4 regions of the Paenibacillus rhizoryzae genome follow, and region 1 is predicted to be linked to each of the others. Evidence: riboswitches for the same ligand, from Rfam matches in the RefSeq annotation. Region 1 holds a riboswitch; each other region holds the start of a gene.
The links. Region 1 has a riboswitch for cyclic di-GMP ahead of AC6ESO_RS14335 (putative bifunctional diguanylate cyclase/phosphodiesterase). Riboswitches for the same ligand answer to the same signal wherever they lie in the genome.
Positions count from the first base shown of each region.

Region 1 (8,247 bases):
AATGCTCGTGTAGCTTTGCAGCACCTTATCGAGCTCCGCGTCTTTATGATATAAATCGCCGTATGTCGAGTAATACAATTTCTTATGATTGTTATAAATGTAGATAGATTGGATAAACGGATTGTTCGCCACAATCGTCGCGTTTAGTTTATTGATGACATTCAAATGCTCGTACGTTTCCTCATCGTTCAAATACATGAGCGCCTTCACGTCATTGCTGCCATACGTGGAGAGCGTGATGTTGCGAATCATCGTATCGAGATAATCGATATTGTATTTCATCTGCGAGAGCACCTTCTGACTGTTCTCGTATTCGCTCTTGAACACCTTCTTCTCCACATTCACATAAACAAGCGTGGAGAACGATACGACGATTAGCAGAGTAATACTGGTAATCCATAAGAATATGCGCAGCAAATATTTCTTCTCTTGAAACAGACGAATGAGGCTCATAAGCAAGTACCACCCTTGTTATTCAATCTTTGCTTCCCAAACCGAGCTGCCGTAATGAATGTCCGCTTTGCAAATATGTCCGGCAACCGCGATCGGCTGCTTGCCTTCTGACGCATGCAATAATTGAAGGGCAGCACTTCGTCCCATATCATAGAAAGGCTGGTTTGCACCCGTAATATCCAATCGAAGCCTCCCATTCAACCCTTGCGCATCATAAGAAACAAGAGAAATGTCTTCCGGGACACGTTTGCTGAGACGCTTAAGTGCGACAAGTACAGCCTCGGCAATCTGATCATTCGCTGCAAAAACAGCCGTATATCGCATCGTACCCAGCACTTCCTCAAGCCGAGAAACAAAGAATTCGAACTCACTCTCGAAATTCTCAAACCGGGTCGGGATGCACAAGTCGTAGTCAGACCCGAACGGAATACCCGCCTCAATAAAGGCTTGTCTCATGCCAAGCAGCCGTTCATAGAACGTGCTGAGATCCGAATTGCGTACGAAAGCAATCCGCCGATGTCCCTTGGCAAGCAGCAATTTCGTGAGCGAATAGGCTCCCGAAGCATTGTCACTTGTCACAAAGGGAATATCGATATCCCAAACGCGCCTATCCAGGAATAAGACCGGGATGCCGCTTGCTGCCAACCTCTCATAGAGCTGCCGACTGCGAGGCCCATCCTGACCATCGTGGATCGGACTAAGAATGATTCCATCCACTTGTCTTGCAATCGCGCTCGTCACGAAAGCCTCCAGCTTATCGAGGCTTCGGTTATCGCTGCTGCTCATCAGTTGAAAGCCCTTCGGCTGCAGCACATCTTCGATCCCACGCAGGGCGGCTCCCCAGAGCGGATTATCGATGCCGATAACCGAAGCGGCGATTAGTCCGCTCCCGCCTCCGCTTATGTTCCCACCGCGGCTATTCCTCTGGGATACGGAACTCAGCCCGCCATCTGCGAGATAAGTACCCCGGCGGTTGTCCCGCGTGAGCAGACCTTCCCCGCACAGTTCCTTAATAGCCTTTTCTATCGTATTTACGCTGGATTGATAGGACTCCGCCAAAGTGCGGCTCGATGGCAGGCGCGAAGCGCCTTGCCACTCCCCTACATGTATGCGCTTTCGAATATCTTCCTTAATACGGTGATACGGGTACGTAGACAGCCTATTCACCTTCATCTCTACTAGATTAGCTTGACTATATGATATGTGTATCATCTGTGTCAATCGAGAGTGTATATTTAATCGGAACTATGCATATAGTCCTATCAATATATATCTTTAGTCCTTATTCCTAGCAGTGACAGTCGTCATTCACGTCTATAAATACCAACTCTATCCTTTTAAATAGGTTCCAGAGACCCATTCACGACACTGAGATATTATGGAAAATAGAAATAGAACTATATTCCTACATTTTTCGCCAAATTGAATCTATTCTCATAGGCAAACCCTTCGAAAGCAGGGGACGCAAAGTCATTGGATCTAAGTCTTTTCTCCTAATTAGAGATTAGATACGACTGCCAGACTGCCGAAGTTAATCTGCTGGCCTTGGTTCCTCCAAGCGTGAAGATGCGTATCGGTCTATTGCCGCCATCTTACACTCCGAGGGCCTGAGGCTTTTTTGCATACCCATATCGACGTAGAAAGGATGTGATCAGCTTGGCAACCCCATACGAGAAGTTCAGTTCGAAGCTTCTGACCTTTACCTTGATGTTTCTGATCCTTACCTCGCTCCCTATTTATGTAACCGTTCTCTCGCTTGAGCTGATTACCTTTCAGGTCTTTATTCGATTCGTCTCGTCCGTGATCCCGCTTGGCCTTGTGCTCTATTTCGTTTACCGACAAACCTATAAAACGCTTAAAGGGAAATTGATTATTTCAGCCTATTCCTTCCTGCTCTGCTTCATTGTCATGTGGTTTATACCGACGCCGAATTCCGGAAACGTAGTCTTCCTCTTCGCGCTACTCTCCCTCATCTATCTGGACCGCTACGTGACGCTGCTGGCAAGTGGATACGGCACCCTTGTACTCATCATCCATCAATTGTTCAATCCTTATCTGCTCGAAACGGATCTGCTCTACCGAATTGTACAGTTCACGTTGTTTACCATGTGTTGTATCACCTGTGTCAGCGTATGTATCATTGGAGGCAAAATCATTTCGAATGCGCAGCGCAGCGAGAAGAAAGCACTGGATAACGAGAACCGGTACCGGCAAATATTCGAGCTGTCTCCCGAAGCCAATATCGTGCAAATCGACAATAAGATTGTACATATGAATAGATCGGGAATGACGATGCTCGGCGCGAAGCACTTGGATGAATTAATCGGCGTTGATGTATTTGACCTTGCTTTGCCGGAGTATCACGAGCTGATCCGCGCGAAAGCGGCTGACCTCATCGCAGGCAAAACCACCTTGGATTACACCGAGCTCCGTATTTACAAGCTGAATGGTGACGTGATCGAGGTGGAAACAAATTCCATCTCAACTTTATTCAATAATCGCCCAGCCATCCTCTCGAACTTCCGTAATATATCGGAAACGAAGATCGCACGCGAAACCATTAACTATATGGCGTACCACGATCCATTAACCGACTTGCCGAATCGCTATCAATTCATTATGAAGATGGAAGCAGAGCTTCGGAATGCCGCTAACCAGCCAAGCAGCTTCGCGATCTTGTTCCTGGACATGGACCGGTTCAAATCCATTAACGATACATTCGGCCATCCCCTGGGAGATCGACTGCTCAAGAGCTTCGCCAATCGGCTTCGGACTACGCTACAAGAATCCGTGTTCGCGGCCAGATTGGCCGGCGACGAGTTCGTCATCCTGCTGCCGAATAGCGACGCTGGGGCAGTGGGAACGCTGGTTGAGCCACTGCTGGAGCGGCTCTCCGAACCTTTTATTCTCAAAGGGCAAGATATTATTGTTACGACGAGTATCGGGATTGCGATGTATCCGAAAGACGGGCAGGATGCCGATACGCTTCTGATTCACGCGGATGCGGCTATGTATGCGGCTAAGCGGCAGGGGAGAAATAACTACGCTTTCTATAGCAATGAGATGAACGAGGTCAATTTGCGGAAAATGATGCTGGAGCAGGACTTGCGCAAAGCACTGCAGCAAGACGAGCTGCATTTGGTCTATCAAGGCAAGAAAGATTTGCAGAGCAACCGTCTGAGCGGCTTCGAGGCTCTCCTGCGTTGGACGCATCCGAAGTTCGGCATCGTTTCGCCGGCTGAATTTATTCCGCTTGCTGAAGAAACGGGGCTTATTGTTCCGATTGGCGAATGGGTGATAAGGCAGGTCTGTGATCAAATCAATGCTTGGAAGAAAACGGGCTTGTCCCCGCTGCCGGTGTCCGTGAACCTATCGGTTCGTCAATTCAAGCAGGACAACCTCATTGAGATGCTGAAGACGATCCTGCTCTCCACGGGGGTCGAACCGCAGCTCATTGAACTTGAAATTACAGAAAGCGTTGCTTCTTCCAATTTCGAAGCCCCGCTTATTCGCAAACTGCACGAAATGAAGGCACTCGGCGTTCATATCTCTATTGATGACTTTGGAACCGGCTATTCATCACTCAGCTACCTGCGCCTATTTCCGGTGGACACGCTCAAGATGGACAAATGCTTTATTCGCAATATTGATCACAATCGAGATGATTTGGCCATCGTCACTGCGATCATCGGCATGGCTCACAGCCTTAAGCTTCAGGTGCTTGCTGAAGGCGTCGAGCACGAGACACAGCTTGCTCTCTTGAAGGAGCAAGGCTGCGACGGCGCGCAAGGCTATCTGATCGGCTACCCCATTCCCGCACACGAAGTGAAGCTGCTGCTGCTTCCGGCCCTTGTGCCAAGCAATTCGTAGGGGAGTACAAGCCCGTTCCTATGATGGCCCGAACTCCCTCCAAGCTGCTTGATCGTCATTAGGTCTGCTGCTCATAGGCAAGCTGATGGCCATCCTCGAAGCCTTTGGCAAAGCCGAGATTATAGCCTTGATTATAGGCATTGTCGAAAGCCCGGTTATAGCTGTGACTGTTTAACCCCCGCTTCCGTCCACGCTTCTGCTTTCGCATGGAAGATTTGCCGGTGCCTGATTTCGTACGCCTGCGCTTCGTCGTAGAGGTCGCCTGTTTCTTCTGACTGCCTGCTCCTTCTGGCTTACTTGAAGTCTTGTTCGGTGTGACTCGTGGTGAAAGTGGTAACCTACTGCTTTTCTTCCCGCTTATTCCCGCTGCAATCACTTTCCGGTTCCTCCTTTACCTTCCCGTATTGGACGCGAACCAACCTGGACGACTGCATTCAGCCACGGTTCGGCAGAGCGGCTGTCTCTGCATCGTCTTTGGCTTTCACTGCTCTCCATGGCGCTTACCATTGTCGTAAGCGTCAGCTGCATCGCCTCGAGGCGCTTCATGTTGCGCTGTATGGCTTCTGCCAGACCGGATGCACGCTCGGCCTCATCTGCGACGCTGTTCAGAATGCGAGCGACGGCCTGCTGGCTGCGGGAGAGCGACGCTAGCAGCTCAATTCGTACCTCCCGCTCCTTCAAGCTCCAACTCATTGCCGCCGATCTCCCATATCGAACGGTCCGCCCAGCATATTTTCCATGCCGTTCATCGGTCCCGCTCCCATCCCCATATCATCCACCTGGCGCAGTGCTGCCTTCAGCACGTTGGTCATCCCATGATTGAGCTTCGCAAGTCCGTCAATCACTTCGACAAGCTGGTCGTGGACCATCATCGAGGACTTCCATTGGTCTTGCTGCTCCGTAAATGCGTCCGGTGTAATATGATTGCACAGCCAAGCGCGAACCTTCTCCGCTTCGACAGCCTTTGCCTCCAGAATCATTGCCACATTCCACTGCAGCTTAGCGGAGGCATCCAGCATTCTGATATATGCGGTTTCTCGACTCATCACCAGCACGCTTCCTTTCCTCCGCTTATTCTTCGTCCTCGATGTCCATCTCTTTCATCACGACCGAAATCGTTAGGGCAAGCGACTCCTGCAGCTCTGCAATACTGTTTAAATAAGCGACTACACTCTTCGTCATCACTTGCGAATTATCCATCAGCTCGCCGACCCCGCCGAAGCTTGGGTGCGTATCCGGCAACGCATGCACAATCTGTGCCATCCGGACAGCGACATGACGCTTCGCCTCCAAGACGCGCGCCAGCTGCTCATGGGAATGTGACATATGCTCAATCATTTCCGTTACGATATGCTGCAAGGCGCAGTCCCTCCTTTACCTATCGCAATATCAGGAATCGGTCTCTTTGTTAACATATGCGCCGCCCTCTCCGCTTGGCACAGCCAAGACCGCAGAGAAGCTATAACTGATCGGCAACCTGGACCGGAGCGATAATCGGCAGCCCTTCCGGCAGCATGCCGAGCTGCTCCTCCGTCACCAATCCGACAGGCTTCCACTGCAGGCACCATGCCTCTGCTGCTTTCGCGCTGGCCACTCTGCGCCGAACGCCGTTCTCGATCACATAGAAGCTGCCATCCGCTCCGGCGGCAGTCACGCCTTGCATCGTTAGTGAGCCGTCGATGCTTCTCCCTTGCCAGCCTGCTTCCACAGCTTCGGCTGCTATGCTCTCCCCCATCGGCCAGCGGCGCAAATCCACTTGCGAGAGCCGAACAATAGGCAGGGCAACTTGGCCCACAATCGGGCGCCGCATTCCGCCTTCCACCCAGTAGAGCGCTCCGGATACGCCGCGGACGACGACATGCTGCGGGAAGAAGAGCGACTCCCCCTGCACCCGATCCACCGCTGTCCCCATCGCCAGAACTTGCCGGACAAGATCATGGGGGTTGCCCCATTTCTCAACGTACACCTGCAAATTATGATCGTTAACCTCAACAAGCTTCTCTCCAAGCGCCTTCATGCTTACGCTGCCGAAATGATGAATGAAGGAATCGCGCGCGATAGCCAGCCCATACCCCTGCAAGCGGACACGGATATTGTAATCGTCATCCTCATAATTGCCAATCCGGTAGCCTTCGTCCAGATAGCCCGTTCGATCCCACAGCTCGCGTCGAAACAGCAGGCAGAAGCCCGTTAATCGGTCGGTTCGCTGCCATTTGGCCGGGTTTGAAATATTATAAAGCCTTGCGAACGGAGCTATGCCCTTCACGCTCTTGTACGGTACTTCAATGCGCTGATCGCCGCTGATATAGTTCGTCACGGGGCCAACCATGCCGATGGTGGGATCACTGTTTAAGCAGGCCATCATATTGTCGAGCCAACGCTCTGTCACGATCGTATCGTTGTTCAGCAGCATCAAATAAGTGCCTTTGGCCATCATCATCCCGATATTGGTTGCTCCGGCGAAGCCGCGATTGGTCTCCAGCACCCGATACCGCACTCGGTTGCCGAGTCCGCGCAGATAAGCAGCCGTACCGTCGGTAGACGCATTGTCCACGATGATGATTTCATAGGGACTGCTCGTATGCTGCTCAATGCTGATAATGCATTTCTTCAGGAAATCCACCTTGTTGTAGCTTGGAATTATGATGCTTGTGCCTTCAAAATAAGTACCGAAGCCAAAATACCCCGTGCGGACGCCTTCTTGGTAGCCGGCTGCCATTCCGATTGGAAACCGGCCGGATTTCTTCGTCTTGCGGGCCGCAGGGGTACTCGTAGCCGCCGATTTCTTCCGCTTGCGATGCGCATGCGCTTGCCTTCTCATCCGCTCTGCCCTCTCCTATCCTTAATGCGTAAGCGCGATCTGACCCTTCACAATGGCATCTGCCATATGGCCAAAATCAAGCGCCGTCTTGCCCCGCTCGTGCGCGATCCGCGTGCAAATCATAACAGCCGCAATTCCCGCGGAAACGAGCGCCAAATCAAATTCAATATGCCGCATCTCATAGATGACCCGTTCCACGTCACGCACTCCCCGTACCGGGCTGATAAGCCCCGACACGATGAATCCTCGTTCCGTAAGCATATGTGCCAGCGCCGGAGCCGCATTGCCGATGACAAGCAGCTGCTTGCCGGCGAGCAGGCTGCCGAGCAATCCGGCTTGAGATAGCCCGTAGTTGACCGTCGAGTTGGTCATCCGGAGCGTCGCGGGTTCAAGCTGATGCGCGCGAAACACAGGATGGAGCAGCGGGTGAAAATGCTTCCTGCGCGCCAGCGGCACACCGACAATATGCGCATGGCGTATAGCGTGCACGAGCTGGTCCCTCGCCAGCAGATCGGGTGGATTTACGCCGGCATACGGGAGAAAGGTACCCTCTCGCTGGATCGTACCCGTGTCGTAGACGACTTCCTGAGCGAGCGTCAGCAGCTCTCCGTCTCCCAGCCTGACGACTGCACACGGTCTGCGCTCATGAATGGCCTGCTCCATCTCGGTAAACACCTCATGAACATCCATTAGCGGCAGACACCTTGGCCGCAACTGCTCGGCACCGATGGCAATGACGTCTTGAAGCCGCACCTCCGGGAGCAGCAAATTCATCGGCAGCGCTTGTTCGAGCAGCAGTTCTCCGCCTTCGTACTTGCCAAGCTCATACCCGGCTGTAAAAGCATTGTCGTGGAATTGCCCATGTTCCATACCCGGCTGCATCAAGGCAGCAACACGCTGTCCCCGGCGGCGTCCCCGTTTCTTGACTGGGGACGACTTCCGCCCTCTTGTCCTTTTCTTGGATCCGCTCGAGCTTGATTTCCTCGACTGCCCGGCTTTTGCAGCTCCGCCTCCGCCTCCTCCTCCGGTTATCGCCGGGACCGCCCGCTTCATCACGCTCTTCTGCGGCGAAGGGCCTCCCGACGTCTTAGCCGCTGCAGGCG
Region 1 covers NZ_JCAALT010000004.1:401,370-409,616, forward strand. The annotation lists gene AC6ESO_RS14325 (helix-turn-helix domain-containing protein) at 1-453, opposite strand, end outside; gene AC6ESO_RS14330 (GntR family transcriptional regulator) at 472-1,620, opposite strand; cyclic di-GMP riboswitch class I at 1,883-1,983, shown strand; gene AC6ESO_RS14335 (putative bifunctional diguanylate cyclase/phosphodiesterase) at 2,110-4,323, shown strand; gene AC6ESO_RS14340 (hypothetical protein) at 4,382-4,699, opposite strand; gene AC6ESO_RS14345 (hypothetical protein) at 4,696-5,016, opposite strand; gene AC6ESO_RS14350 (alpha-helical endospore appendage domain-containing protein) at 5,013-5,369, opposite strand; gene AC6ESO_RS14355 (nucleoside-diphosphate sugar epimerase) at 5,395-5,682, opposite strand; gene AC6ESO_RS14360 (glycosyltransferase family 2 protein) at 5,783-7,144, opposite strand; gene AC6ESO_RS14365 (GT-D fold domain-containing protein) at 7,166-8,247, opposite strand, start outside.

Region 2 (8,247 bases), on a different contig from region 1:
GGCCAGCTGGAGCGTACGATTGCCGGTGAAGGCGAGCTGGAAGCGGAGAAAACGGAGGAACTGTTCGCGGAAGGCGACGGCGACGTGACGAAAATTCATGTTGAAGAAGGCGAAGCCGTGAAGAAGGGGCAGCTGCTGATTTCTTACGATACGACAGAGGCCAAGCGGAATCTGGAGGATGAAGAAACGCGGTATTCGCAGGCGAGGTTGCGGATGGAGAAGCAGCGGGAGCAAGTTGTAGACGCGCTGCGGCAGGACAATCAGTCCGCGGTCCGCGATCTGAAGCGCGAACTGGAGATTGCGGAATACGACCTGGACATTCAGCGGCGCAAGCTGGAGACGATGCGCGATTCGATTGGGAACGCCAGCGCTGTCAGGGCACCGTTCAACGGCATTGTCACCAAGCTCGAGGCGACAGAAGGACTGCCTTCGCCGCGGGGGCAGGCTGTTGCGGTCCTTGCAGATGTGAGCAAGGGACTTGTTTTCAGCTTCACTGAAGATGCCGAAGATGCGGACAAGCTGCGCGTCGGCGAAGCCGTTTCACTTTCCGTTGTTAGCGGCGAAAGGTGGAAGATGGTGAAAGGGACTGTCGAAGACATCGGGGATGCCGAGAGCGGGAGTGCACCGGGCGGCTCCGGCGATACCGAAGAACGTAAAAAATTGACAATCAAGCTCACCGGGCAGGAGCTCATGCTTGGGGATCAAGTGAAGCTGTCGGTGAAAAAGACCGGGAAAATCGGCGGGATAATCCTGGCGAGCGGTACTGTGCATCAAGGCAGCGATGGTTATTTCGTATGGACCGTCAAGGAGAAGAAGGGGCCGCTCGGGAGCGTGTTCACCGCCGAGAAGGCTGCGGTCACGATTGGCGATTCGGATGAAACGAATACCGAAATTATGGACGGCATCATGCCTGATGAGCGGATCATCGAGGAGATGAGTGAACCGCTGAGCGAAGGCCAGCGTGTCCGAATGAAATAATCCCATTAATCATTAGGAGTGTTAACGATGAAGATGAAGTCAGCCAAGAAGATGAAAGCAATCAAAACCGGCTGTGTCAGCTTGGCGCTGGTGACGGCGCTATCGGCTTGCTCAAGCGGCAATGGCGGAAATGCGGAAGGGGAGCAGCCCGCCGTCAAAACCAAGGACGGCAAAATGGTCGTTTCCATCTCCGTCCTGAAGAATGACCGGTTTCTGGAAACGGCGGAGAAGCAGTTCGAGAAATCGCATCCGGATATCGATATTCAGATTCATGCTGCCATTGCAACGCCGGAGATGGGTAAAATGGTCACGAAAGTAATAGGCGGGGAGGAGAACCCGGCGGATGTAGAGAAATTCGTAAGCACCGTCAATACGGAGCTGATGTCAGGCAAAGGCGCCGACATTATTTCGGTGCAGGATTTACCGTTCAACAAATACGCGGAGAAAGGTCTGCTGACCGATCTTCGATCGCTGATGAAGGACGACAAAACGTTTAACATTCAGGATTACTACGAGGGCATTATGGATGCGGTGACTACTAGCGAAGGAAAACAGGCGGCTATGCCGGTGAAATTCTCGCTGGATATTATGCTCGGCAGTCATGCGGATCTTACGCAAGCAGGCGTTAAAGTCGACGACAGCAAATGGACATGGGCGGATTTTACGGACATTTCTCACAAGATCGCGAAGGACGAGGACGGTGATGGCAAGCCGGATCGTTACGCTTTGACAGGCATGACGAAGGAACAGCTGCTGAAGCTGATGGTCGAGTCGAGCTATGAGCATTATGTGGATACGGCAGGGAAGAAAGCATCGTTTGATTCGGGCGATTTTGCGGCGATGCTGGAGAACCTGAAGAGCTTGTACGACGATGGATTGATCAACGATCAAATGGTTGGCCCCGGTCAGCAATCGTTTGGTCATATGAATCTAATGATGCCGATGGAACTGGTGATGCTCCCGCAGATGATGTTCCAGGGCGATGGAGGCGGCGAGGTTTTCCAAACCCCATCCGGCGGTGAAGCGAAGGGCATGACGTTTGATAGCGATCTTATGCTTGCCCTGAATGCGAAGTCCGGCGCGAAGAAGGAAGCTTGGGAATTCATGAAATATTTGCTCTCTGCGGAGATGCAGGGGACGCCGGGCATGTTTGGCTTCTCGGTGCGCAAGGATATGACGGCAAAGCAGGTCGAGGAATCGATGAAGATGTTGACGAGCGGCAACATGAAGATGTCCAGTCCTGAAGGGGAAGTTACGCCTCCTACAATGACGGATGCGGACATCAAGAAGATCGTGGATATGATCCCGCGCATCAAACGTTACAGCGGCGAAGATAACGCCGTTATGACTATGGTGAAGGAAGAAGCGACGGCATTTTTCGAGGGCCGCAAGTCGGCTGAGGAAGCGGCGAAGCAGCTGCAGAACCGGGCAACGATTTATTTGAATGAGTAACACGTAACACAGCATTCCACTGATCTGGTGAATAGAAAATAGGAAATCTTCTCTAGTACAATGGAAGTGGCTTCTATTGTACTAGCGAAGATTTCTTGCTGTATTTGATAGAATTCAGTCGTATTTACTCATGTTTTTTGATTTCAATAGGTTTATTGCTCTTTAGTCTATGGACAAGGGTCGGATTTAGTCGTATATTGAAGAAAATACAACCGAAAAGGCATAACTTGGGAAACCAAGTGACGCAAAGCTATAGGGGCTTCGTTTGCAGCATGCTGCAAAAAAGCCAGCCAGTTACCGAAGTTACGATATCGTGCTTTTACAGATACCGAACTTAGGGTGTCTTTTTTTTTCGGTCAGAGAGGGAGTACTGTCCAATGATGGCTGTCAAAAGAAGAATACAAGGCCACAAAGTGAATCATCTTCCATTCTACAGTCTGATCACCCTTCTTATTGTTAGCTTGTTGTTTAATTTTGGATTCGCAACGAAAGTTTATGCCGATGCGCGAACGTTTTACGTGGCTACGACAGGGAACGACAGTAATCCGGGTACTTTAGACGCGCCTTGGAGGACGATTCAGAAAGCAGCAAACTCAGTACTTCCGGGAGATACGGTATTCGTTAGAGGGGGCGTATATTCCGAGTTTGTGTCTGTTAATGTGTCCGGCAATTCTACGGGGTATGTTACTTTTCAGAATTATACGAATGAAACGCCTATCATAGATGGTTCGGGTTTGATTGCGTCCGCAGGAAATCAAGCACTATGGTTGCTGTCGAATGCTAACTATGTGAGGATCAACGGATTTGAAATTCGAAATCTATCCGTATCAACCAATTCACTAGACCCTGCTGGAATACGAATCAAGAATGGCGGAAGCAACATTCAGTTACTAAACAATAATGTTCATGATATCAAGAACACTTCAACTTCGGGGAACGCCCATGGCATACATGTATTAGGAAACACATCGACTCCACTTACCGGTCTCCTCATTCAAAATAATGAGATTCATAATCTCGTTACAGGCTGGAGCGAGTCGCTGACGTTAAGCGGCAATATCGACGGATTCTCGATAACAAACAATAAGGTTTATAATAATAACAATATTGGCATTGAATTAGCCGGGTTTTATAATGCATGTTCAAACTGCATGGATCAAGTGCGTAATGGCATGGTAGCGGGAAATACGGTTTACGGTATCGATTCTTCCACTAACATAGCTTACGGCTCGAACGTTCACGCTGCGGGAGGCATATACGCTGATGGCGCGATGAACATCACGATCGAACGCAATGTTATATACGGCAATGATTTCGGCATTGAATTAGCCAGTGAGAAGCTAGGAAAAGCAACCACCAATATTACAGTGCAGAATAACTTCATTCACCATAATTATGGCGCAGGATTGTTGTTGGGAGGGGCAAGTTCCTCGAATGGCGGAGCAACTCTAAATAAGATATACAACAATACGTTCGTTGAGAATGATACGCTAAAGCAAGGTTATGGCGAGATTACTTTACAAAGCAATAATACGAATAACGTCATAGCCAATAATATTATCTACAACAACTCGCAGAAGATATCTATTAATAAAGTTAATAAAACGGGCTCGGGGAATATAGTGAATTTCAACCTGTATTATAATCCGAATGGGGCTGCCACAACGCAGTGGAAATGGGATGGAATCACTTATACTTCTTGGAGCACCTATAAGACGGCAACAGGTAACGATACCGATTCCTCCTTCACTGATCCTCTATTTATGGACAAAGCAAACCTGGATATCAAGTTGACAGCGGGTTCCTTGGGGATCGACAAGGGTTCTCAACAATACCTGCCTAGCAGCCCTGTCGATTGGAATGGTATGGCTAGAATTCAAGGACAAACTATTGATATTGGGGCGACAGAATTTGTCCCGATCGTACCGGATAAACCGACTGTAATTGAGGAAAGCATCGACTGGAACAAAGTTCCCGTACTAGCAGCAGGGACGGGGAATGCTAAGCAGCTTAAGGCATTTAAAGGAAAAACAGGATTGAATATTTCGATCAGTGGAACGAGCCTTGATAGCAAAAGTCAAATTTTCATTAATACCGATAGTAACAAGAGTACTGGTTTCGCGGCTCCTTATTGGACGGACAGCGGAGCGGAATTTTTATTGGAGAACGGTACGTTATATCGTTACGCAGAGAAGTCGGGAACCAATTGGTCCTGGACTAAAGTACAGCAGTATAAGGGAACTCCTCGATTTGTTGTATCGAGCAACCTCCTTGTGATCGAAATACCTTTCGCCGATCTGGGTGTGGCCAAAGATTCGACACTCAAAATCGGATACGTATGGAACGATTCGAAGACTGTCAAACTACCGGCTACAGGTAGTCTTCTGGAGGCTGCTGCACTGACTTTTGATTCAACATCAACACCAACACCAACACCAACACCGGAACCAACCCCGGAACCAACCCCGGAACCAACCCCGGAACCAACCCCAGCTCCTGCCGTTAATATCTTAATGGATGGGAAGGCCGATGATTGGAATGGGATTGCGATTGCAGGGACTGGGGCACTGATGGCCAAATCGTTAAAATTGTATAACCAGGATTCGAGTTTGTACTTGCTTGTACAAGGTGAGCAGCTTACATCAAAAGGCCAGTTCTATATTAACAGCGACATTCGCAGCGATACAGGGTATCAATTGAAGAATAACAGTATCGTTGGAGCAGATTACATGATTGAAAATGGAACTTTGTATCGGTACAGCGGTTCGGGAACGGACTGGGCATGGTCGAAGATGACTGATTATAAAGGAACGCCGAACTATGTGGTCACGGCAACCGTGATCGAAGCTCGCATTCAACTAAGTGATCTGGGAATTTCTAAGGGAAATACAATCAGTATCGTATTTATGAGAAGCGACAGTACTTCCGATCAGATCTTGAGAGAGGGCAAGGCTCCGACGTACACTTTACTGTAAACTGTAGGTGAACAAGCAGGAATATTTAAATACTCAAAAGATGACATAAACTCCATTCCTTGGAGTTTATGTCATCTTTTTATTTTGTGAAGATTTTATTTATATTTATAGTTCCATAGTCCCGTTTTCGTGTTTGGGAATATAGTATATCTTTACTATGTGTGCTAATATTAGTAATCGGTTCACCGAAACTTGACAAAACTTAATATAATTCGACTAAGGATTGGATGAGGTGGTAAATATGAAGGTTTTGATAACTGGTGGTTACGGTTTCATAGGATCTCATGTCGCGGATCGCTTTTATAAGGAAGGCTATGAGGTTTACATCATAGACAACCTGACTACTGGCACCGTCCAGAATGTGAATTTCAAACATAAGGGCTATCGGTTGTCGGTAGAAGATAAGAAATGCGAAGAAATATTCCGTTCGAACCAATTCGATGCGGTCGTGCATCTTGCTGCTCAAATTAACGTTACCGAATCTATTAACAATCCAAGATTGGATACTCAGTCCAATGTTTTGGGTCTTGTTAATATGTTGTCTCTGGCAAATAAGTACGACGTGAATAAATTTGTATTCGCATCTTCCGCAGCGGTGTACGGAATGAATGATGATCTGCCGATAAAGGAAAACGCCAAATGTGATCCGATTTCTCCCTATGGAATCAGTAAACACGTAGGTGAAGAATATTGCTTGAAATGGAGTCAGCTTTATGGACTGGAAACCGTTGTGTTTCGGTTTTCTAACGTATATGGACCACGTCAGGCTCATATCGGAGAAGGCGGCGTTATTTCCATTTTCATGGAGAACGCACTGGCGGGTAAAACATTAACGATTAATGGCGATGGAGAACAAACGCGTGATTTTATTTATGTTGAAGACGTGGCAGATGCCATATATCGGGCTTCGTATTCAGCACTTCAAGGTGTGTATAATCTATCCACGAACACACAATGCTCTGTTAATGAACTCGCAGGTCATATAGAGAGCTTGCACGAAGGGACTACCGCGGCATATATCGGGGACCGACCAGGCGATATTAAACATTCGGCACTTGATAATGCTAGGGTAAACAACGACCTGGATTGGGCTCCGCTTTATCGTTTTCAAGAGGGAATTAGCAAAACCTACAAATGGTTTTTAGAGAATCGTTCAAAAAAACCAATTGAGGCAGAGGTCAAAAAGACGGAGTCTGCAGCAAATCACAACATGGCTAAAAAGCTAAAACCATATGCTGAAAATTTGCTTGCTTTTGCCTTGATCGCTTGGTTAGGGTTAAGCAATTTTGATCAGACTTACAATTTTATTGATATGAAGGTATTCTATATCACGATTATTGGCATTATGTATGGCAACCGGCAGTCCATTACCGCCTCTGCGCTATCGATTGGTCTCTTGCTCTATCAGAAACTAATAGATGGCCGGGAACTTATTTCATTGCTTTACGATACGGACTTTTTCTTTCAATCTGCTGTTTATTTGTTCATCGGACTTGTAGTCGGTTATGCCATTGAAAGGAAGAACGGGGTCATTTCGTCCCAAGTACATAAGATCGAGGAGATCTCAGATAAGTACGAGTTTTTGAACGGGGTATACACGGAAGTCAGAGAAGTTAAGGACGAACTTCAACAGAGAATTCAGAATAGCGGCGATAGTTTCGGAAAAATCTATTCGATCACGAAAGAATTGGATAGCCTGGAGCCGGAGGAAATATTTAATTCCACAGTTAGCGTCATTGAGTCAATTATGGGAACAGATGCCGTTTCAATCTATACGGTTAACAATTATCGTAACTATTTGAGGCTCGTCGCACATTCGATCGGCGGTGAAACAAGATTAACGAAATCGATAAAGGTTGAGGATTTCGACTATCTTAAAAAGATGTTTGCTGAAGGTGCGATTCATATTAACAAGGAACTATATGATGGAATTCCACTCATGTCTGCGCCAATACAGAACGGTGGAGAAACGGTGGCTGTCATTTGCATCGACGGCGTTCAGTTCGAGAAGTTTTCGTTGTATCATCAGAATTTGTTTAAGGTTACCGTAGAACTCGTGTCATCGGCTTTATCACGTGCCTTCTCTTATGTGGAAGCGACTGAGAGCAGTCGTTATGTGGAAGGTACCACGGTGTTGAATAAAGAAGTATTCGCTTCAATTCTAGAAAGCAAGAAGCTTGCCAAAGAAAAACATCGGATCAACTACCTGCTTCTCTCATACCGTGGAGAGAATGTGGACAAGTCGTCGGAAATATCAAAGCTGCTAAGAGAGACTGATTATATCGGTATTGGACGTAATGGCGAAGTTTGGATTCTAATGTCAAATACAGCACTTAGTGATGTCGAAAACGTGTTTAAGCGGTTTGCAGATAAGAATATCGCTTTGACTTTGGTAGAAGAGGACGTTGTTTATGCTTGAACTGATCTTTGTACTCTATGTCATCCTTTCAGCAATTGCGATTCGGATTATTTATTCGTGCACGATACAGGAATGGCTTCTTAGATGGTTCATCGTGAGTGCACTGCCTGTAGTAGGGTGGTTATTTCCTATCTTTTGGCCGAAAAGTTGGTCTCGGCAGAAGGATGACGAAGCTCTAAAACAGATTTTCGAGTTTCATGATGAGCCCGAAGTCCATCAGGTGGGGATATATTCCAGAATGGAAGCAGAGAAGGAAACTAACGTCGTATCCATTGAGGAAGCGTTACTCGTCAGCGATCATATGGATCGCAGATCGGTTATGATTAACGTGCTCAAAAAAGACTCGATTCAATATATGGACATCTTACAAATCGCGGTAGGCAATGAGGATACGGAAACCTCGCATTATGCGGTCAGCGCGGT
Region 2 covers NZ_JCAALT010000005.1:258,567-266,813, reverse strand. The annotation lists gene AC6ESO_RS16735 (efflux RND transporter periplasmic adaptor subunit) at 1-978, shown strand, start outside; gene AC6ESO_RS16730 (ABC transporter substrate-binding protein) at 1,006-2,430, shown strand; cyclic di-GMP riboswitch class I at 2,640-2,732, shown strand; gene AC6ESO_RS16725 (right-handed parallel beta-helix repeat-containing protein) at 2,808-5,405, shown strand; gene AC6ESO_RS16720 (NAD-dependent epimerase/dehydratase family protein) at 5,647-7,824, shown strand; gene AC6ESO_RS16715 (hypothetical protein) at 8,063-8,247, shown strand, end outside.
Region 2: another riboswitch for cyclic di-GMP. It lies ahead of AC6ESO_RS16725 (right-handed parallel beta-helix repeat-containing protein); the one in region 1 lies ahead of AC6ESO_RS14335 (putative bifunctional diguanylate cyclase/phosphodiesterase).

Region 3 (8,247 bases), 190 kb from region 1:
GAACTTTCTGATGAAGGCACCTCCGGCGTAGCCGGCTATGAGAATGCCCGCAATAACGGCGACTAGTCCGTAATAAAGAAAGCCACCTAAACCACAAACTTCTGTGGTTTAGGTGGCTTCTTCTGTTGAGCTATAGCTTATCCCGCCGCCGCACCTGCAGCAGCTTCAACTCGCGCCAGATAAGCCGCGCTTAGATACGTTTGCTCGAAATGCTGAATCGAGAGCGGCCTGCTGTGCCAATAGCCTTGCATAGCCGTGCAGCCCAGCTGGCAGAGGCGTTCGGATTGCTGCTCCGTTTCCACCCCTTCAGCCAACACCTGCAGCTTCAGACTGCGCGCCATCGCAATAATGGCCTCGACGATCGCGGTATCCTCGCCAGCACCGGTAACATCCTGTACGAAGGATTTATCGATCTTGAGCGTATCGATCGGAAACCGTCTCAGATAACATAAGGACGAATAGCCCGTACCAAAGTCATCAATGGAGATGGAAACCCCGAGCTGCTTGAGCTCATGGAACTTGCTGATGATGGCAATGTTATTTTGCATCGCCATACTCTCCGTAATTTCCACCACTAAATATTTGGCGTCCAAACCGGTTTGTCCCAATACACGAACGATCATGTCTACAATTTGATCTTGATTAAACTGGATGACGGAGAAATTGACAGCCACCGGAATTTTAGGGAGTCCGGCATCATGCCATTCTTTCATTTGTTTGCAGGCCATGCGCAGAATCCATTCACCAAGCACAATAATATGACCGGTGCTCTCAGCCACCGGGATGAATTCACAGGGCGACACCGGTCCCAGCACCGGATGCTCCCAGCGGGCAAGCGTTTCGACGCCAATCAACTGCCCTTCCTCCGCATTAAACATCGGTTGATAAACAAGATGGAACGCCTGCTCTTCGATCGCAGCGGGCAGTGCCTGCTCGATGTTCATACGGCGCGCCTGACAATGGTTCATGGACCATTCGAAGAATTGGAACTGATTCTTTCCTTTCTCCTTCGCCGCATACATCGCCGTATCCGCATTCTGAAGCAGCATCTCAAGCGTATCGCCATCCTCCGGATATATCGCAATACCAATACTCGATGTGATGAAAATCTCCTGGTTATCCACTTGAAACGGCTCAGCCACTCGTCTTATCAGCGTTTCCGCCATGACCTCCAGCTGTGCGCGGTCGCAGTCCTGGATGATCGCCACAAACTCGTCCCCGCTTAAACGCGCAACCATGCGGTTGTCACCGATCGACTCACTGAGCATCATCGCAAAATGCTGCAGCAGCCGATCTCCCATCAAATGCCCCATCGTATCATTAATCAGCTTGAAGCGATCCAAATCGAGAAACATGAGTGCCGCCTGCTGCCCTCTTGCGCTCACAACCTGAAGCAATTCGGGATAATACAGGTTGAACCAATTCCGGTTCGGCAGCCCGGTCAGCATGTCATAATAAGCCAGCTGCCTGATCGTGTTCTCGTAACGTTTCTTATCCGTAATATCCCACGCGATCGTTTGAATCAAGGCTTGTCCGGCAAAATGAACCAGAATCGACTTCGCTTCGATATCGATCATCGTGCCATTGAGCTTATGCATCTTCAGCTCAATAGGATCGCCTTTCGCTGAGCCGGCTTGAATGTGCTCCAGCCACTGCGAAGCTGCTGCAAGACATTCCGGATGAACGAGTTCCAGAAACCCTCTCCCGATCAAGCCATCCTGCTCGGCACCGAACGTACGCAGCGCCGCTTCGTTTACGAAGGAGATAACACCTTGATAATGAACCAGAATCGGCTCCGGAGAGAAATCGACCAGCTTCCGATAACGCTCCTCGCTCTCGCGCAGCGCTTCTTCTACAAGCCGGCGCTCCGATAAATCACGCAAATACATTGTATAGATCGGGAACTTCTCTTTCCGAATGCGCGTAACGATAATTTCCACGGGAAACGCAGCCTGATTACCTCGCGACAGGATCGTCTCGACCCTTGTCCCGAGCACGGTCTTATCCCCGCTGCATAGCATCCAGTTCACGGATGTCTTATCCCGGGGCAACTCAGGCATGAGCAGTTCAACGATAAGCCTGCCGATAACCTCGCTGCGCGGATAGCCGAAGAGGTGCTCCGCTGCCGGATTAAATTCAAATATGGTTCCTTTATGATCAAACATAATGACGCAATCGATAGCCGACTCTAATATAGAACCCTTAAGCGACATTTGCTCCGATAACTTCTTATCGACACTCATCGAACTGATTAAGCTCACCGCCATAATCACGATCGTACCGAATGCTACATAAATCGCCATTTCGATAAAATCCATCGCCTGCGCATCGGACATACGACTAAGCATATGTACGGGCATCGACATTTTGGCTGCCGTCATACCTGTATAATGCATGCCTGTAACGGCAATGCCCATGATGAAGCCGCTTAGCCAGTAGTGATTATTTCTGCGGAAGGAGAAAATCAATGCGACAATGGATGCCATCACTGCGATAAGGATCGAGAGCGAGAATAGATACGGATTATAAGTAACCGTAAGTCCCGCTAAGGCGTACATGCCTATGTAATGCATTCCGGTGATTGCAAGTCCCATAATAGTACCGCCTACAATCAGCCTTAGCCTTCCGCTGCCCGAATGGCTGGCAATTCCAAAACCGACAAATGCGCCGACGATAGACACACCAATCGATACTAAAACCGTCACAAAATCATAGGTCACGCCGGTGGGCAGGTGAAAAGCGAGCATCGCGATAAAATGCATCGACCAGATCCCAATCCCCATGACGACTGCTCCGCCGAACAGCCATCCTCTCTTCTTCCAGCCCTCGGACAACAGCACATGTCTCGCTAAATTCAACGCCGTATACGAAGCGAACAACGCAATAATAAACGACAGACATACCAAGAACCAGTTGTAGCTTCCTTCGATATGATTATGCACCATTTCGATACCCCCCAGGGAGTGTTACTTGAAACGTCGTGCCCTCTCCCATTTTGCTGGAAATTGAAATTGCTCCGCCATGACTGGAAATGATTTTGTTGCTGATCATAAGTCCAAGGCCTGTTCCCTGATCCTTGGTCGTAAAGAACGGTCTGCCTACCTGATCGAGCATTTCTTGAGGAATCCCACAGCCGTTATCTGCAATCGAGGTCATGATCTGGTTGCCGACCTGCGCTACGGAAATTCGAATATCGCCGCCTTCCGTTGCTTCGATCGCATTCTTGATGAGATTGATGAATACCTGTTTGATCTGACTCTCATCGCAATAGATAAGCAGCTCCTGCTCCGAGAATTGCAGCTCGATGTTCACATCTTTCAGAATGGCCTGTGATTCCAGCAGCGTATAAACACCAGCCAGAAGCTCACATAGATTGGCGGCTTGAAACCGGCTGATTTGCGGCTTCGCAAGCAGAAGCAGCTCGTTGATGATGCCTTCCATTCGAACGACTTCGGAACTAATAATGGCTACATACTCCATTTTGTTCATGCCGTTTTGAAATAGCTTCATAAATCCTTTAATCGCCGTGAGCGGATTTCGAATCTCATGTGCAATCCCAGCCGCAAGCTGACCTGCCATCGAAAGCTTCTCCGATTCCACGATAAACGACTCTTGCGCCTTGCGCTGCGTCAGATCGGTAAAGTTAATGACGACACCGGCTTGCTCGCCTTTACCCTGCATCGGCGTAATATGATATTCCACCGGAAATGTCGACCCATTCTTGCGACGGAACAAATCATCCGCTATATATTCAGGATTGCCCGTGCGTGTAACCTTCTCGATGGGATCCCATTCCTCGCCCTCCGTCTGTAAAGCCCGCAGTCCAATCTTTCGCCCAAGTACATCAGAAGCCTCGAACCCGGTTAAATGGACAGCCGCTTGATTCCAAAAGATGACTTTGCCCCGCTCATCCACCCGGTAAATGCCCTCTGCCACGGAATCCAAGATGTGCGAATACGCTTCATTCATCCGTTTAAGACGTTCTTCGCTCTGCTTCAAGCGGCTGTCGATCATCATGATGACGATCGAATACATGCAGATTACGGATACAATCAAACTAATGCTAATGGCAAGAAAGAATTGATTTTGGGATAAGGCCACCGATTCGCCTGCACGCAGTGAAGTGGTGCCATGCATCATTGGCATATTGCTATAATGAAGAAATTCAACAGCTGCGGAAAGGAGTATAGCGTGGACTAACTGCCGCTTACGGCTTAGTTTGCGGAAGCGATGCTGACTTGTGAATACGAAACCCAGCACAACGGCCAGAACGATGATGGATAGGAAACCTGTAGTTGATTCGTAGTGGAGCGTCGCATGGGCTTTGATTGCTTTCATCCCAATATAGTGCATCGTTACGATGCCGCCCGTCTGAACCAAACTGCCTAGAACGAGCAGGCTCGTCCGTTGTCGCTGCGCAGCACGTTCAAACAAGATTAGCGCTAGCGCTGACAAGGTGATTAGCACACCCATGGAGAGAAACACATAACCGAAATGGTACATCACTTTAACCGGGAATGGATAGGCCAGCAGGGCCACAAAGTGCATGGACCACACCCCAATACCAAATACAAAGGCGGCACTCATAAGCCAGAAGAAAGTCGTGTGCCCGGCTGCATGTATACGCCGATAGAGATGAAAGAGGATTAAAGAAGAGCTGAATACGAGTACAAATGATATGGCGACGAGTGCGCTGGATGCCATGCCAACCTTCCTCCGGTTCATTGACTTAGCATGCTATATGCAAATTGGCAATAAAAAAACCACCCGAATAGGATGGATGACATCTACTCGGCAACCTTGTCTACCTTAGAATCACAATCACAATGAGTGATCCCTTAGGCCACGGCTTTGCGTCCCATCGTTTCCAAATGGTTTGCCTTTAACTTAGGTATTTAGTTGTAAAATTCTTCTAATCGCTGGATTTAATTCTCATTATAAGTTTTTTCACGGAACTGTACAGAGCGAAATACGTAGAAGTTTAGCTGATTTTGTCGAAACGACAAAATATATGTAACATCATTAATTGAATAAAAAAAGCCGAGGATGACAACGCCATCCCCGGGCTCCCTTGTTTGTAATTCTACTCGAAGTATACAGCCTTGCCCGTACGGGAAGACTCGTAGATCGCTTCAAGAATTTCGGAAACCACAAGCGCTTGCTCTGGTTTAACGAACGTTTCTTTGTCGTTTTTAACGGCATCGATCCACATGCTTGCTTCAAGAACTTCTGCAGTTTCGCTCGCGCCTTCATAGAAAGCAACGCCGCCGCTGTTAAGTTCTACTTTGTTTACATAAAGGCGGCTGTTGTGCTCGCCATTGAAACGAAGACCGTCTTTCATGTCAGCGCCTGCTTTAGTACCGCTGAGGGAAACTTTAGCCTCATCGACTTCAAGCGAGTTAAGCGCCCAGCTGGACTCAAGGATTACAGTTGCACCGTTCTCCATTGTGATCATAGCGAAAGCGGAATCTTCAACTGTGAATTGTTTTGGATCCCATGGGCCCCAAGCATTCGCAGCGTTTTCGTTTTGGGACAGCTTGTGGTAAGCGCGGCCAAGAACGACTTTCGGCTTGTAGTTGTCCATCATCCACAATACAAGGTCAAGCGCGTGAGTACCGATATCGATAAGCGGTCCGCCGCCTTGTTTCTCTTCATCCAAGAATACGCCCCATGTCGGAACAGCACGACGACGGATTGCATGTGCTTTAGCGAAGTAAATTTCGCCAAGCTCGCCTGCATCGCAAGCTTCTTTCAGGTAACGGCTGTCTGCACGGTAACGGTTGTTGTAGCCGATGCTGAGTTTTTTGCCGGTACGTTTTGCAACTTCAAGCATTTTGCGAGCGTCAGCAGCTGTTTTAGCCATTGGCTTCTCGCAAAGCACGTGTTTGCCAGCTTCCAATGCGTCGATGGAGATGACCGCATGGGAATCGTTAGGCGTACAAACGTGAATCACGTCGATCGACGCGTCTTGAAGCAGTAGTTTATAGTCAGAATATACTTTTGCCTCTTCAGTGCCGTATTTCGCTTTTGCTTGTTCAGCCTTCTCAACAATGATATCGCAGAAAGCAACGATTTCAGCGTCTTTGACTTGGGCCAAACTTGGGAGATGTTTACCGTTGGCGATACCGCCGCAGCCAATAATGCCTACACGTACTTTTGACATTTTAAATTTCTACCTCCATGAGCCTCGAAATGATATAATTTGTAGTATGCGTGTCAGCTAGATAGAGAGACACAACTGACTACAGTATAGACGAACTTGTCCACTAAAATATAGGCGCTATATAGGTATGGTTTTATGTGATTTTGTTATTGAAGGGATGGTACCGTGGAATTTTACAATGAGAAGGTCGTTTACGAGAACCCGCTGCTCTCCATAAAAGTGTTTCAATCCCTGCGGAATAACGATCTGTTTATCAATTGGCACTATCATCGCGAAATCGAATTGCTGCTTGTCATCACCGGCGAGCTTGACGTAAATATCGAAGATGAGTGCATAAAACTACAAACGGGCGACATCGCATTGATCGGCGCAAGGCAGCTTCATCGCGATCGCAGCTTAAGCAGCCCCTTGAATTATATCGTTTTGCAGTTTGATTTGGAGCAATTCATCGATCAAAGCTCGATGCCGTATATGCGATTTTTCTCCGAGACGAAGAATCCGCTCAGCCGGGCGAATTATATTTTTCAAGAGAATGAATCCACAAGGGCAGAGGCGTCGGAATGTATCCGCGGCATTCTGCAGGAAGTCACGACGAAGCAAAGCGGATATGAGCTAGCCGTCAGCATGTACATAAAGAAGCTGCTCCTCCTTCTGATTCGGGGCGATTCCAGGAAAGTGCTTGCTGATCATGATGACTTTGACCGCGCTCGCCTCAGAGGGGTCATCGACTACGTGGAAGAACATCTAACCGACCGCATTCAGGTAGAAGAAGTATCGAAGCTAGCCAATATGAGTTACTACTACTTTGTTAAGTTTTTTAAGAAGGCGATCGGGATGTCCTTCACGGAGTATGTGAACTATCGCAAGATCAAATGGGCCGAGCGTATTCTGCTCACGAAGGACCTAAGCGTGTCCGAGGTCGGCGATCGGATCGGCATGCCGAATATGGCCCATTTCTATAAAATGTTTAAGAAATATAATGATTGCTCGCCAAAACAATTCCAGAAGAAAATGCTGGAGTGGAACCGCGCCTAATCTTCCGTGGAATGGCGGGGCATCAGCCAATCCGCTGGAAGGATTGTTTCATGAAGGTCAGACTGGCCGGCAATTCTTCGTCTAGTCGCTGAAGGCTGCATTCTGCGGAGATCCCGCCTTTGTAGCCTGCAGCCGTTAGCTGCGCGGCAAATTCCGCATATGGATATTTCCCGGTTCCCGGTGATAATCTGCCCGTATCTGCGATGTGGATATGCGCAAGCCAGTCCTTATGTGCGGTCAATGTATCCAGCGCTTCGCTTTCCTCATCCATGTGGTAGAAGTCAGCCAGCACCCGAATGGAAGAATGATTAATTTGTTTCGCGAAATGAACAGCCTCCGCCACAGAGCCAATCAAATTGGTCTCTTTCTTGTTCAGCGGTTCAATAGCCAGCGTTACGCCGCTGCCCGTAAATTCCTCCGAAATCCAGCTAAGTAAAGTGAGCAGCTGGTCCTCCGCCCGATTACGTTCCCATCCATCCGGTATGTCACGCGCTCTCCCGCTTCCAAGCACGGAAATTTTCGAACCGATTTGATTCATCGCCTTCGCGGCGCGGCACAGATATCGCCGAATCCGCTCGGGTTCTACATCGGGACCAACGACCTTAATATCACCGGGGAAAAACAAGTTAAACGCATAGACAGGCAGCGGACTCTCCTTATAAACAGGCAGCAATTCTTGATGCAAGACTTCGTTCTCCAGCTGCAGGGCGGACAGAGGACACTCGATGTAATCAAACCCGTATTTGTGAAGAAGCGCTGCGTCCTCGATCCCTCTGCACCAACCGTAAGCAACCATTCGATCAAACACCTCCATTAGTTTCTAAAGTGATTTTACCATCATTTGCTTCGGAAATTGGATGTAGCGGACAAAAAAAAAGTTCACCTTATTTAGGTGAACCTAGCTTCTTCGGCATAACCAGCTTATAGCCAACGCCGCGTATGGATTCAATTTCGACCGATTGCTGACCCAGCTCCAATTTCTTGCGCAAGGAGCTGACATGTACGTCTACCGTTCGCTGTCCGCCGAAATAATCGAAGCCCCATACGAC
Region 3 covers NZ_JCAALT010000004.1:214,862-223,108, forward strand. The annotation lists gene AC6ESO_RS13570 (DUF6254 family protein) at 1-66, shown strand, start outside; gene AC6ESO_RS13575 (bifunctional diguanylate cyclase/phosphodiesterase) at 138-2,945, opposite strand; gene AC6ESO_RS13580 (ATP-binding protein) at 2,935-4,704, opposite strand; cyclic di-GMP riboswitch class I at 4,791-4,891, opposite strand; gene AC6ESO_RS13585 (Gfo/Idh/MocA family protein) at 5,084-6,163, opposite strand; gene AC6ESO_RS13590 (helix-turn-helix domain-containing protein) at 6,329-7,198, shown strand; gene AC6ESO_RS13595 (sugar phosphate isomerase/epimerase family protein) at 7,221-7,994, opposite strand; gene AC6ESO_RS13600 (response regulator) at 8,083-8,247, opposite strand, start outside.
Region 3: another riboswitch for cyclic di-GMP. It lies ahead of AC6ESO_RS13580 (ATP-binding protein); the one in region 1 lies ahead of AC6ESO_RS14335 (putative bifunctional diguanylate cyclase/phosphodiesterase).

Region 4 (8,247 bases), 130 kb from region 1:
CATCGACGGCGCCTCCGAGTTTAAGATTTTCTGGAGAATCATCGTACCGATGTCGGCCCCGATTTTTACGGTTGTTGCCGTAATGACGTTTATTGCGGTATGGAATGAATTCCTTTGGCCGCTTGTTGTTGCTCGGACGCAAGACGTCTGGACGTTCACCGTTGCACTTAATGACTTCCAGCAGCGGCAAAGCATGGGGTCCAACGTCATTATGTCCAGCTTAGTTATCGCTACGATTCCGCTCATGCTGATCATCACTTCCTGTCAGAAACTCATCGAGAAGGGTGTTTCTTTCACAGGCTTGAAAGGGTAGGGGACTTACGTGGATCGCAAAGTTGCTTTAGTAACAGGCTCAGGGCGCGGGATCGGCAGAGGCATTGCGCTTGCCTTTGCACGATCCGGATATGATGTGTGTGTTAATTACAATACAAGTGCGGAGATGGCACAGGAAGTCGTGCGTGAGATTAATGCCCTCGGCGTGAAGGCGGAGGCCGTACAGGCGAATATCTCCACGCTCGAAGGCGTCGAATCGTTGTTCGAGCAATTTAACAGCCGTTTCGATAGGTTGGATGTGCATGTCAACAACTCAGGCATCACGCGGATGAAGCCTTTCCTTGAAACGCCGCCGGAGCTGTTCGATGAGGTGTTCAATACCGATTTGAAAGGACTCTATTTCTGCTCGCAGCAGGCGGCGCGGCTGATGGTCAAGAACGGCACGCGCGGCGTTATCATTCAGATCAGCTCCAACCATGCCGAAGGAACATGGGCGAACTCCACCGTCTATGCCGCGGCGAAGGCAGCTGTGAACAAGCTGACGAAGAACATGGCTCTCGACTTATCCCCTCATGGCATTCGGGTTGTCGGCATCGCGCCGGGCTACACGAATAATGGCTGGGGCGATGGAAATGAGCGCATTCAGAAGGCGATTGCATCGGTCTCATCTCGTATTCCGATGGGACGATTCTGTACGCCCGCTGAAGTCGGCGAAGCGGCTGTATTCCTAGCTTCCGACAGCGCGGGTTATATGACGGGAACGACCATGTTTATGGACGGCGGCGCATTGCTCCCGGTCTGGGCTGAGAAAGGTAACGGTTAGTTTCTAGCTGCTCAATGAAACCAGTATAGGACGTAAAGGAGATAGGAAGCTGTGAAAATAACAGATTTGAAGCTCTATCATGTGAAACCTCGCTGGTTGTTTCTGAAGATCGAGACGGATGAAGGCATTGTTGGCTGGGGCGAGCCGATCGTCGAAGGTCGTGCCCTTACTGTAGCTACAGCCATCGAAGAATTGAAACGTTACCTGGTCGGCGAAGATCCGCTTCGTATTGAGCATCACTGGCAGGTCATGTACCGGGGAACGTTCTATCGCGGCGGTCCTGTCCTGGTCAGCGCTATAAGCGGAATCGAGCAGGCGCTATGGGATATTAAAGGCAAGTTCTACAACATGCCTGTCTATGAAATGCTCGGCGGCAGAGTGCGCGATAAAATCCGCATGTACTGCCATTGCCACGGGGAGACACCTGAGGTGTTCGCAGCGAATGCGAAGCGCAGGGTAGAGTCCGGCTTCAATGCGATCAAAACAGGTGTAGACGCTCCGGTGCGGCAAGTCGATTCGCTGGCTTTCGTGGAGAGCCAAGTGAACAAGTTCATTGCGGTCCGCGAAGCCGTGGGCAGCGGGGTAGACATCGCGATCGACTTCCACGGCCGAGTCAGCCCGGCTATGGCGATTCGCCTTGCCGCAGCACTCGAGCCGTATTATCCGATGTTTATCGAAGAGCCTTGCTTGCCTGAGAATGTGGACTCGCTCCTGCGCGTTGCCCAATCGACAAGCATTCCGATCGCAACAGGTGAGCGATTGTTCACACGCTGGGGTTTCCGTGAAGCGCTGGAGAAAGGCGCGATTGCCATCGTGCAGCCGGATCTGTGCCATGCCGGAGGGATCTTCGAAGGACGTAAAATCGCCGCTATGGCGGAGACTTACTACGCTTCCATCGCGCCGCATAATCCGCTTGGACCGATCTCGCTTGCAGCCTGCTTGCAGCTCGACGCTTGCACGCCGAACTTCTTGATCCAAGAGCATCCGTCGATGGCGGAGAAGTGGGACCTCGGTGAAGGCTACTTGAAGAAGCCGTTTGAAGTCATCGACGGCCATGTCGCGATCCCGCAAGGGCCTGGCCTTGGGATCGAAATTAATGAAGAAGCGCTCATTGAACGCGGCTACGCAGGCGACTGGGATACACCTCGCCTTGCGTACGACGACGGCTCGTTCGCAGAGTGGTAGAATGATAGGCCGCTCTCTCTGGCAAGTACGGAGAGGGCGGTCTTTTTGCTGCTTGGAGTGGATAATGCTGAAGCGGTAGCAGTAGCGGTAAAGGAAGTGGCAACGGCAGCGGCAACAGTAGCAGCACGAACACCAACAGCGGTAACAGTAGCAGCAGCACCAACACCGATATTAGCACCAAGACCAAGACCAACACCAATACCAACGCGAGCACCAGCACGAGCACGAGCACCAACACCAACACCAACAAGAACACCGACACCACACCGACACCGACACCGACACCAACACCGACACCGACACCGACACCAACACCAACACCAACACTAGCACCAACACCGATATTAGCACCAAGACCAACGCGAGCACCAGCACGAGCACGAGCACCAACACCAACACCGACACCGACACCGACACCGACACCAACACCGACACCGACACCGACACCGACACCGACACCGACACCGACACCAATTATACTGATTGTTGTTGGTGATACGGCTAACGAATCGTGAGAGCCTTATTTGCTCGAGAATCGCCACTATTTAATTCTAACGAATCGTGAAGGTCTTATTTGAGGGGGAATATAGCCAAATAGTGCATTTCTAACCGAAATAAGGCCCACAGGATTCGTTAGATCTTCAAACCCAGTCATTTTGCTCAAATAAGGCTTCCAGGATTCGTTAGAAACCCGGCTCAGAGTTTTCGGAGTCTCATATGTACACTGTGCTGCTCTCACACGTCTGGCAGTAAAGCAGTAAAGTTGTAAGAAAGCTGAGAGTTCGATTTCTCGACTTTCAGCTGTAGATCGGCGAGTTTTCAGCACTGAGAGTTCGTTTTTCGTACTCTCAGCATTTATCGCGTGGAGATTCTAGTTAGTTAGAGAGCTGAGAGCTCGATTTTTGAACTTTCAGCAGCATATCGGCGAGTTTTCGGAGCTGAGAGTTCGTTTTTCGTACTCTCAGCACCTATCGCGTGGGGATTCTAGTTGGTTTGAGAGCCGAGAGCCTCGATTTTTGAACTTTCAGCAGCAAATCGGCGTGTTTTCGGAGCTGAGAGATTGATTTTCGAACTCTCAGCATTCATCACACGAGGGCACTCATTTTTGTGGAGCGGTTCGGCGGGGGATCGGCATAGAAGGTTGCCATTAAGTTGTTAGTTACGTCGGAACGCCAAGCTCTAATACTTTGACATACATACAATCGACAGCTAACATGAAGGCAACTAGGGCTGATACTGTAAAAAGCCGGCCGCGATAAAGGTGGAGTGTGAGGATCGATGCAAGCGAAGCTGGAGCTTATCGTCCGTTCAACGGAAATCGATGTGAACGGGCATGTGAACAATGCCAAGTACTTGGAATACCTCGAATGGGGGCGTGAAGCATGGTATGAGCAGGCAGGCTTGCACTATGATGTGTTACTCGCTATGGGCGTTCAAACCGTTACGGTCAACATCAATATCAACTACCGAAAGGAGTGCAGGCAAGGGGATCGGCTGACCGTTACGACAATGCCGGAGCGGGCTGGGCGAAGCAGCTATGTACTCAAACAAGAGATCGTAAACGTGAAGGGCGAGCTGTGCGGGGACGCGGTCGTGACTTGTGTGACGATGGATTCGAACACGCGCAAGAGCCGGGAGCTGCCGCCGGAGCTGCGGAGTCAGTTTTAGCCGGAGATGCTGTATTACAGGATGGCAAATAGGAAATCATGGGAAAGAAGCGATGCATGCTCGTAGATGCATCGCTTCTTTCATAGAAATAGAAGAAACACCATTTCACTTTGGGTATATAGAAAGTAAGCCAATACAATGAAACCATTCGTATAAGGAGGTAGTCGCGATGAGCGATTTTCGCATTGAGAAGGATTCCATGGGGGAGATACAGGTGGAGGCGCACCGGCTGTGGGGAGCGCAAACGGAGCGAAGTCTGCATAATTTCAGAATCGGTACGGAGAAGATGCCGCGCGAGTTAATTACCGCATTTGCTTATCTGAAGAAAGCAGCAGCAACGGTGAATGGAAGCATGGGGAAGATGGATGTGCTTAAAGCGGAAGCTATCGCGGTTGCAGCGGATGAGGTTATTGAAGGCATGTGGCAGGAGGAGTTTCCGCTTGCCGTATGGCAGACGGGGAGCGGCACGCAGTCCAATATGAACGTCAATGAAGTGATCGCAAGGCGCTCGGCGCAGCTGCTGGAGGAGAAAGGTCATGCGGCGGCTGTTCATCCCAACGACGACGTCAACCGCTCGCAGAGCTCTAACGACACTTTTCCCACCGCAATGCATATCGCCGCGCTAATTGCCGTAGAGGACCTTCTCTTGCCGGCCATCGCGCAGCTCAAATCCACCCTAGAACAGAAGAGCGCAAGCTTCATGGATGTGATCAAAATCGGTCGTACCCATCTGCAGGATGCCACACCGCTCACGCTTGGCCAGGAGATCAGCGGCTGGGTCCGGATGCTGGAGAAAGGGGAACGGAACATTAGAGCAAGCCGCGAAGAACTGCGTGAGCTTGCGATCGGCGGTACAGCCGTGGGTACGGGACTGAACGCCCCGCCGGGCTTTAGCGAGAAGGTATCGGCGGAGATCAGCCGACTCACAGACAAGCACTTCATAAGTGCGCCGAACAAATTTCACGCACTGACGAGCCATGACGAGATCGTCTTCGTGCATGGCGCAATTAAAGCGCTCGCCGCGGATTTAATGAAGATCGCCAACGACGTTCGCTGGCTCGCGAGCGGCCCGCGCTGCGGAATTGGCGAGATTCGGATCCCGGAGAATGAGCCGGGCAGCTCCATCATGCCGGGGAAGGTCAATCCGACGCAATGTGAAGCGCTGACCATGGTCGTCTGTCAGATCATGGGCAATGACGCGGCGATCGGCTTCGCGGCCAGCCAAGGAAACTTCGAGCTGAATGTGTTCAAGCCTGTCATCATTCACAACTTCCTGCAGTCGACCCGAATTCTCAGCGATGCGATCCGCTCCTTCGATGAGCATTGCGCGGTTGGCATTGAGCCGAATCGGGAAGCCATTGCCCGGCATCTCAACGAGTCGCTGATGCTCGTTACGGCGCTTAATCCTCATATCGGTTATGAGAATGCGGCGGCCATTGCGAAGGCTGCTCATAAGGAAGGCCTGACGCTGCGCGAGGCTGCGATCCGAAGCGGGCTAATTACAGCTGCCAAGTTCGACGAAGTAGTGAGAGCAGAAGAGATGATCTGACAAATTCGACAAAACTTTACAAATTACGCTATGTACAAATAGGGATTTTCTCTCCTATAATTAACCATGTTAACCTAATAATCACTATAAAGATCCAACTACTTATTCATATGACAAAGGCAAACCAATGGAAATGTTGGGACGCAAAGCCTAGGCCTAAAGTATCGATACAGATGCCATGGTGGACAGGTTACCGAGTGAAAAGGAGTCCATCCTTACACGGGTGGACTCTTTTTATATGTATAAAATATTGGGAGGTAGGCTCTTTGTATGCTTAGGGAGAAAAACCGTGTCATGCTTTTCATTTCTACAATTATTGTGCTTTTATCGTTTCTAGTACACGCATTCGATTGGCTCGGTTTGGCCATGCAGCATGATCATCACCACCCGGATATGAACGGCTCTATGCTTCATTCCTTCCTTAATCAAACCTTCTTCGCTTTACCGATTATTTGCTTACTGCTTGCCGGATTATGCATGCGTTTACAAAAGGAGCAGCAGACCGTACCGCTTCTCATGACGCTGTCGCTCACTTTCAGCAGCATTTCCATCATCGCAGGCGGAAACGGCATGGTGGAATACCACTTCTCCATCTTTATGGTACTCGCCATTATTTTGTACTACGACCTCATCGCAATGCTTCTCGTTAGCACCGTCATCTTCGCACTTCAGCACGTACTCGGCTTCCTGCTTTTCTCTGAACTCGTCTACGGAACCAGTGATTACTCGCTGGCAATGGTCTCCATTCACATCGTGTTTGTTATCTTGTTTATCGGCGCTGTTACCTATCAAATCGTGACTCGCAGAGCGTTCATCCACGCACTGGAATCGGCTCAACAACAGAAAATTCAAGCAGCCGTCAAACAAATTATCGAGAACGTAACAGAAACCTCGGACCAGGTACTCATGAACTCTAAGGAGCTTAGCTGCAACGCGGCCACGCTCAATCTATTGGCAGGCGATATCGTGCAAACGATGCAGCTGGTGGATGCTACGGCGAATTTGCAGGAGAATGGCGCGCGAACAGGCAAGAAGGTGATCGGAGAGATGCTCCGCGACATTCATACCATTGCCGAAACGTCGGCTACGGTTTCTAATTTCTCGAATGAGGTGGCGACAGAGGCTGATAATGGGAATGAAGCCATTCAGAAGGCCGTCAGGCAGATGACAGCGATGAGCAATACCGTTCAAGAGTCCGCAACCAAAGTAAAGCTGCTCGGTCAGCGTTCGCAAGAAATAGATGATATTACAAGCTTGATTACAGACATCGCTTCCCAAACCAGCCTGCTGGCGCTGAATGCGGCAATCGAAGCGGCGCGGGCGGGCGAGCATGGCCGCGGGTTTACTGTCGTATCGAATGAGGTACGCAAGCTGTCTGAGCAAACGACGGCATCGGCCATGCGGATTGCGGAACTCGTCCAAGATATTCAAGCCAATAACCGCGCGTCGATTCTATCCATGGATCAAGTGATTACGGAGGTTTCGTCAAGCAATCAGGCGGTATGTGATGCGGGAGCTGCCTTCGAACGCATTATGCGATCGATTAAAACGGTCGCAGAGCAAATTCATTATATTTCCGGGGCCTCCCAGCAGATGTCGGCAAGCACGCAGCAATTTAACATCAATATCGAGGAAATCTCCCGCATGTCCGCCGAATTAACGGGCAGTGTGAAGACGGTCACAGGCAGCTCCAATGAGCAGCATCAGCTTATTTCCAGATCGTCGGAGCTTGCGGCAATGCTGGAGAAATTAAGCGATAAACTGGATCAAATCATGGTCAGCACGAGGAAATCTTTCCGCGCCATATAATCCGAAGAGTAGTGCAATTCTGACAAAAATGACTTTGCGTTCATAGCCAATATCAAGTATTATGAGTAGAAAAGACAAGATCTGGCTAAAAAGGAGACACAATGCTATGAATGCTTCGAAAAAAAGTCATTGTAAAATCGTCGACTGCACGATCCGCGACGGCGGACTCGTCAATAACTGGGATTTCAGCGTTGAGTTCGTTCAGCATCTGTACAACTCGCTGAATGAAGCTGGCGTCGAGTATATGGAAATCGGGTACAAAAACTCGCCAAAGCTGCTGAAAGGCGCTGAAGATGCTGGTCCATGGCGCTTCCTGGACGACGACTTCCTTCGTAAAGTCATCCCGCAGAAGCTGAATACGAAGCTCTCTGCACTTGTCGATATCGGACGGGTAGATGAGAACGATATTCTTCCACGCGAAGAGAGCATGCTCGATTTGATCCGCGTAGCCTGCTACATTCAGGACGTACCGAAGGCGCTGGAGCTGGTTAACGTATTCAACTCCCGCGGCTACGAAACAACACTGAACATTATGGCACTCTCCAATGTTATGGAGAACCAACTGCTTGAAGCTTTTGAATTGATCGAAGCTAGCGTAGTAGACGTCGTATACGTGGTTGACTCTTACGGCAGCTTGGATCCGAATGATTTCAACTACTTGGTCAGCAAGTTCCAGAAGTACCTGCCAAGTAAACGTTTGGGCGTACACACGCACAACAATATGCAGCTTGCTTTCGCCAATACGCTGGTTTCCGTTGAGAAAGGCGTCGAGTTCCTGGATGCTTCCGTATACGGAATGGGCCGCGCCGCAGGCAACTGCCCAACGGAACTGCTTGTCGCACATCTGAAGAACACGAAGTACAATGTGCGTCCGGTGCTGGATATGATCGAGAAGCACATGATTACGCTGCGTGAAAAAGAAGAGTGGGGCTATATTATT
Region 4 covers NZ_JCAALT010000004.1:527,952-536,198, reverse strand. The annotation lists gene AC6ESO_RS14870 (carbohydrate ABC transporter permease) at 1-313, shown strand, start outside; gene AC6ESO_RS14865 (SDR family NAD(P)-dependent oxidoreductase) at 323-1,096, shown strand; gene dgoD (galactonate dehydratase) at 1,148-2,281, shown strand; gene AC6ESO_RS14855 (acyl-CoA thioesterase) at 3,560-3,949, shown strand; gene fumC (class II fumarate hydratase) at 4,119-5,498, shown strand; cyclic di-GMP riboswitch class I at 5,607-5,696, shown strand; gene AC6ESO_RS14845 (methyl-accepting chemotaxis protein) at 5,769-7,307, shown strand; gene AC6ESO_RS14840 (aldolase catalytic domain-containing protein) at 7,414-8,247, shown strand, end outside.
Region 4: another riboswitch for cyclic di-GMP. It lies ahead of AC6ESO_RS14845 (methyl-accepting chemotaxis protein); the one in region 1 lies ahead of AC6ESO_RS14335 (putative bifunctional diguanylate cyclase/phosphodiesterase).